Regions from separate parts of the Providencia sp. Me31A genome, predicted to be linked through region 3. Evidence: predicted binding sites of a transcription regulator. Region 3 holds the regulator's gene; each other region holds the start of a gene.
The links. Region 3 encodes LexA, which represses DNA repair genes until DNA is damaged. Its sites were predicted from a motif close to TNCTGTATGTACATACAGNA; they were not measured.
Positions count from the first base shown of each region.

Region 1: uvrA (excinuclease ABC subunit UvrA) is a predicted target of LexA. The motif match lies at 1,140-1,159, and genes of this name have one in related genera.
Region 2: sulA (SOS-induced cell division inhibitor SulA) is a predicted target of LexA. The motif match lies at 746-765, and genes of this name have one in related genera.

Region 1 is NZ_JBKQGZ010000021.1:53,138-55,417, forward strand. It holds gene uvrA (excinuclease ABC subunit UvrA) at 1-1,078, opposite strand, end outside; gene ACLPIE_RS16970 (single-stranded DNA-binding protein) at 1,528-2,046, shown strand.
Region 2 is NZ_JBKQGZ010000007.1:163,992-166,271, reverse strand. It holds gene ACLPIE_RS07595 (TfoX/Sxy family DNA transformation protein) at 1-540, opposite strand, end outside; gene sulA (SOS-induced cell division inhibitor SulA) at 783-1,304, shown strand; gene ompA (porin OmpA) at 1,660-2,280, shown strand, end outside.
Region 3 is NZ_JBKQGZ010000024.1:27,358-29,637, reverse strand. It holds gene ACLPIE_RS18180 (TonB-dependent receptor plug domain-containing protein) at 1-164, shown strand, start outside; gene zur (zinc uptake transcriptional repressor Zur) at 395-910, shown strand; gene lexA (transcriptional repressor LexA) at 1,014-1,631, opposite strand; gene ACLPIE_RS18165 (diacylglycerol kinase) at 1,769-2,143, opposite strand; gene plsB (glycerol-3-phosphate 1-O-acyltransferase PlsB) at 2,270-2,280, shown strand, end outside.

The DNA of each region.
Region 1 (2,280 bases), on a different contig from region 3:
ATTTAAACTCGATTGTTTCTTTGCCGGAGCCATACAAAATAATTTTTTGGATAGCGGGACTGAGCGAGTCATATGGCGCTTCAACATCAAACTTATAATGTTCAGCGAGCGACATGAGCATTTGAAAATAATAAAAATTGCGGCGATCCCAACCACGGATAGCACCGCCTGCCAGTGAGATCTCGGTATTTTGGATCACACGTTCAGGATCGAAAAACTGTTGAACACCTAAGCCGTCACAGCTTGGGCAAGCACCAGCTGGGTTATTAAAGGAGAAGAGGCGCGGCTCAAGCTCCACCATGCTATAACCACAGATGGAACAGGCAAAATTGGCAGAGAAAACCAATTCTTCAGCATTTGGATCATCCATATCCGCGACAATAGCGGTACCACCAGAAAGTTCTAGTGCAGTTTCAAAGGATTCGGCTAAACGCTGAGCAATATCCTCACGGATTTTGAAGCGGTCGACAACAACCTCAATAGTATGCTTTTTTTGTAACTCGAGTTTTGGAGGATCTGATAGATCGCACACTTCACCATCAATTCTAGCTCGGATATAACCTTGAGAGGCTAAGTTGTCGAGCAGTTTAACGTGCTCCCCTTTACGCTCTTTAACCACCGGAGCCAGTAACATCATTTTACGGTCGGTTGGCTGAGCCAAGACATTGTCGACCATTTGGCTGACAGTTTGTGCAGCAAGAGGGATATCATGATCAGGGCAGCGAGGCTCACCAACACGGGCAAAAAGTAACCGCAGATAATCATGGATCTCAGTGATAGTCCCTACAGTAGAGCGTGGGTTGTGAGATGTTGATTTTTGTTCAATAGATATCGCAGGGGATAGCCCTTCGATATGGTCGACATCCGGCTTTTCCATTAAGGAAAGGAACTGACGTGCGTACGCGGATAGAGACTCTACATAGCGGCGCTGACCTTCTGCATAAAGGGTATCAAAGGCTAAAGATGACTTACCTGAGCCTGACAAACCTGTAATAACAATTAGTTTGTCACGAGGGATAACGAGATTGATGTTTTTCAGATTATGCGTGCGTGCGCCGCGTACTTCGATATTATCCATTTACCACTTCCCAGATGATTTGATATTGAACAATCGCAAGAAACTATTATCACATATTTATGGCTGAATGGATATACAGTACTTGTCATATTTCCTTACTCGATTATATTTCAAACCGTGGCATTGTTGGCCGTGCTCAGCGACGCAGACCACATTCTTTTGAGTGCTCCCTGTGATATCTTCGTTTGCCGCCTAGCTTCAGATTGAATTATTTAGAGTAAAATATTAATAGTGAAACTGGAAAGCAAAAGTCAGAATTTATTGAAAAGATAGATGTAGTATGAATTATTTTGTGCTTATATTAATAAGGCACTATGTAATACCACTTAAATTTGGAAAGCGTTTCGCAAGTTAACCGCGTAATTTCAATTGTTGGTGCAAATCGTCTCGGTCGTTGGTAAACTCCACGGCTAATCCAGAGATTAAATTCAATGCATCAGGAGTATTAAATGGCCAGCAGAGGCGTAAATAAAGTAATTCTTATCGGTAACCTAGGACAAGATCCAGAAATCCGTTATATGCCTAACGGCGGAGCTGTGGCAAACCTGACTCTGGCGACTTCTGAAAGTTGGCGTGACAAGCAAACCGGTGAGATGCGTGAAAAAACCGAATGGCACCGTGTAGTTATTTTCGGCAAATTAGCTGAAGTTGCAGGGGAATACCTGAAAAAAGGTTCACAAGTCTATATCGAAGGTTCTTTGCAAACACGTAAGTGGCAGGATCAAAGCGGTCAAGATCGCTACACGACAGAAGTAGTTGTCAATATTGGTGGCTCAATGCAAATGTTAGGTGGCCGTGGTGGTGATGCTTCATCACAAAACCAAGGTGGTCAAGGGGGATGGGGTCAACCTCAACAACCTCAAGCAGCGCAACAATTCAGTGGCGGTGCTGCACCAGCACGTTCTGGAGCTCCAGCACCACAAACCAATGAACCACCAATGGATTTCGATGATGATATTCCATTCTGATTGCCAATCATCATTAGAATAAAATTAAACACAGTTAAAGGCCTCCTAGTGAGGCCTTTAACTTTATCTATACATAATACATACGTGCCATACTTCATACGGTATGGAAATTGACGTTAAATTAAGTGAAAAACACGAATATTTGACTGAAATTTAATTTTGAAATTTAAACCAAACCCAGTTTATTAATCTAACAATACAGAATGTGATTAATATCTCATTTGAGGTGAATAG
Region 2 (2,280 bases), on a different contig from region 3:
CACCGCACTATGGCACCCTTCTATCGCCGCAGCTAAACCAATTAATAACTGAATACTTGGGTCATGCTTACCATACTGCTTTAACTTCATAAAACAGGCTTTTGCCCCCATAGTGCGCAAATCATCCACCTGAGAAATACCAATTTTCCCTAATGCACGTTCAACCGACATGTTCATGTTTGGTAAGTCTTTTATCCGCATCGTAATCGCTTTTTTTTGTTTTAGCTCTTCAATAGCTGAATGGTATGCCAGCTCGATGTATTGCAAAATCAAAGCTTCATTACACCAAATCTGCTCTGAAATCTGATAGTATCGCATCTCTAAAGGAACCCCCTTCTTACTATAAACTAAGCGGTTAAGCCCTGATGCTTCAAAATGACTGCGTGCCATTAAGCAACCTCTAAGATAAAAATCCCCATCCAAAACTAATCCTACAATGGCATCATTTACCAATAAGCAAAATCCCCCAAAATGATTCTTACGTTTAAGTTCACCAAATTGACCTAACAAGCGCGATAAATAAAAAAACTTTTCGTCCATTAATAACATACTCCTTAGCTCCTTTTTCACTATGTGCAATTTTCATCCTTGAGAAAATAAGTTTTATAATGTCTTGCTTTACAACCAATTACGTACAGACAATTTTGAGAGCTGCAATAAAAAATGCCAAGAAGAAAGCAGAAAAAAACGACAAAGTTGCGAAGCGCTTTGAAAAAATAACCTTGATAGTGGATAAATATACAGTTACTGTATGTTCATACAGCATTGTAACGAGGTGAATTATGAGCATCTACTCTTGGAACGAAACAACAGAACATTCTCTTAATAATTATGCGCAAGCTATACCATCTATTGAGCTGGCAAATAGCACGATACAACAAGGTATGGTGAGCGAACTTGTCTACGATGAAAAGCACCCAATTATGGATTATATTTTGCTACCTATGCTGCGCCAATTCGGTGTTCAATCACGTTGGTTGCTTTGGTTAAGCCCAAATAAAAAGTTAAGTAAACACTGGTTAGAGCAATCTGGAATCCCGACTCATAAAGTTATGCAGTTAAATCATATGGATACCATTACAACTATTGATGCAATGGAAAAGGCATTAAGAAGTGGTAACTATAGTGTGGTTCTAGGATGGTTGCCAGAAATGAGTGAACAAGACTTTGAGCGTCTGCAATATGCTGCACAAGAAGGCCATTCTATTGGATTTATCATGCGCCCACAGAAAACCTATAATATGGCTTGTACGCAATCTAGACAACCAAATCACTTAAAAATTCACTCAAATCACTATCACTAGCTAAGATTAAGAATTTTCTTACTAAATTTCACCTTTAGTAATATTTATCCCTAAAGTGAAATGAAAAGTATTGAAGATCAATCAGATAGATAATAAATAAACATAAAGATAAATAAGCTTATCTCTCTGATTTATACACTAAAAAAATACTTTTTTTAACGTTTATTGCTCACTCTACTTGTATCTTTTTAAGTTCGTTGTAGACTTTAGCTTGTTAAGCTTATGGCATTATTTTTTACTTTTTATATTTTTTTGTAGATAATGTCCGCGAAACCTAGCAAGTAAATTGAACCAATGGCATATAATAAGGCTCAGTGAAGCCAAGCCAATATATTGGATGATAACGAGGCGTAAAATGAAAAAAACAGCTATCGCAGTAGCAGTGGCAGTAGCCGCTTTTGCAACAGTTGCACAAGCAGCTCCAAAAGATAACACTTGGTATACCGGTGCTAAATTAGGTTGGTCTCATTATGAAAATACTAACCTAAACCCAGCAAAAACTGGTACAGACTATGAAGGTTGGGGCTCAGTTGGTTCTTCAACTGACCGCGATACCTTCGGTGCTGGTGCATATGCTGGTTACCAATATAACCAGTATTTAGGCTTTGAACTGGGCTATGACTGGTTCGGTAAAATGAAATACAAAGGTACTGACAACAGCGGTGACCTGAAATCTATGGGTGTTTCATTAACTACCAAATTAAGCTATCCAATCATGGATGACTTAGACGTTTATACCCGTTTAGGTGGTATGGTTTACCGTACAGAAGCAAAAGCTCACCAAGATGGCGAGCGTTTCAAAGAAACTGATACTGGCGTTGCACCTGTATACGCATTGGGTCTTGAGTATGCAATCACTCCAGAGTGGGCAACTCGTTTAGACTACCAATGGGTTAGCAACATGGGTGATAAAGACAATATCGGTACTCGTCCAGACAACGGCATGCTGAGCGTTGGTGTTGCATACCGCTTTGGT
Region 3 (2,280 bases):
TACGTGGCTATGCTAAAACCGACCTACGCTTAGATTATGATTTTGGACAAGGCATTTCTGTTAACACATCCGTCAACAACTTATTCGATAAATCATATGAATACACCAATGGCTACATTGAAGAAGGCCGTAACTATTGGTTAGGTATTGAATATAAATACTAACCCCTAATAGATTAGGCAAGGATTCATTTCTTTGCCTAGTCGTCCTCTCGTTAATGCCATTCACCCTATTCGTATATAAAAAGGCCAATCTCTCCCTTTAACAAATCAAAAAATGAATTAGGCTGAATTTTTGCTCACAATCCATTTTTTCCTCGCACTCTAAAGATCAAAAAACTGTGATAGACTTGGAGCTAGTGAATATATGCATTTTTCTAGGTAGGCTCAGTACAATGAAAAAAATGAGTGAACAGAAAGTACTTGCGATGGCAGAGCAGATTTGCCAATCAAGAGGCGTAAGATTGACTCCACAAAGAGAAACAGTATTACGCCTTATTGCGCAACAGCATGGTGCTATCAGCGCTTATGATTTACTCGATTTGCTGCGAGAGATAGAGCCGCAAGCTAAGCCACCTACGGTTTACCGAGGGCTTGAATTTTTAATGGAACAAGGGTTTATCCACAAAATCGAGTCAACAAATAGCTACGTTGTTTGTCACCATTTTGACAACCCAAGCCATACCTCTGTGATGTTAATTTGTGATCATTGTGGAAGTGTCACAGAAAGTGATTGCACCATAATAGAAGCTGCAATTATCAGCTTAGCAGAGAAACATCAGTTTCATTTGAAACATACTGTCGTTGAAAACCACGGTTTATGTAAAAATTGCGATGAGATTGATAGTTGCCAAGACCACGCACATTGTGGTCATAACCATCAACAACCGATCACCATAAAGAAAAAATGACTTAATCAAAAGAAAGGTCGCATCGCGGCAGATCTCTAAAAATAAATGAAATCTGCCAACAATTACAACGCCATCAAGCCTATCGCACCTGATATTCTAAAAACTAATACCAATCACTATTACGGATAACACCAACAGCTAAACCTTCAATGGTGAAGCTTTGTTCACGTAAATCTACAATAATTGGTGCAAATTCAGGGTTTTCAGCGATTAACTCAACACGATTCCCTTGTTGTTTAAAACGTTTAACAGTCACTTCATCATCAATACGTGCAACGATAACTTGGCCATTATGTGCATTTTGTGTTTTATGTACAGCCAATAAATCACCGTCCATAATACCAATATCTTTCATTGACATCCCATTTACGCGCAATAAAAAATCCGCATGAGGTTTAAATAATTCTGGGTCAACTTGATAATGACTTTCGATATGCTCTTGCGCCAATAATGGTTCGCCTGCGGCGACGCGGCCAATCAGAGGTAACCCCTGATCTTCATTTTCTTCTTCAAGAAGTAGACGGATACCCCGAGATGCACCCGAAACAATCTCAATAACCCCTTTACGAGCCAAAGCCTTTAAATGTTCTTCTGCCGCATTAGGCGAACGAAAGCCAAGGCTTGCTGCTATCTCAGCACGTGTTGGAGGCATACCTGTCTGCGAAATATGATCACGCACCAGATCGTAAACCTGCTGTTGTCGAGCCGTCAGTGCTTTCATTCCGTTCCCCTGTTTGTTTATACAGTCAAGCTGTGAGTATATACAGGTAAATGAAGATTTGGAACAGTTAAATCACTCAATTTCCGCATTTGTTATCGATTTACTTTCTTTACATTCATTTTATGCTGTTAAACAGGTTAACTCGCAAAATAACGCTGCCATAAAACCAACGCCCAAATAAACAATGCCAATCCAATACTCACGAATACCGCAGCTGAGCCAATATCTTTTGCACGACCAGAAAGTTCATGGTACTCGCTACCAATGCGGTCAACCACCGCCTCTATGGCACTGTTAAGTAACTCTACTACAGCCACCAGCACGACAGAGCTAATCAATAAAATTCTATCTACATAGCTGATATCTAAGCAAAATGCGATAATAATGGCAATAACTGCAGCCACTGACTCTTGACGAAATGCAGCTTCATTTACCCAAGCCGCTTTTAAACCCTTTAAGGAATACCCCGCAGCTTTAATCACTCGTGTGAACCCTTTGGTTTGACTTGCCATATTTATTCCTTAAAAAATGCAAACAATTATCGATTTTTACGGTCAAAGTGAATTGTCAGTAACAGATCTACCAATGTCTTTCTGGTATGATTGCACCGCATTGTTAACAAGAGGCTATAATCATTTATGTCACTATG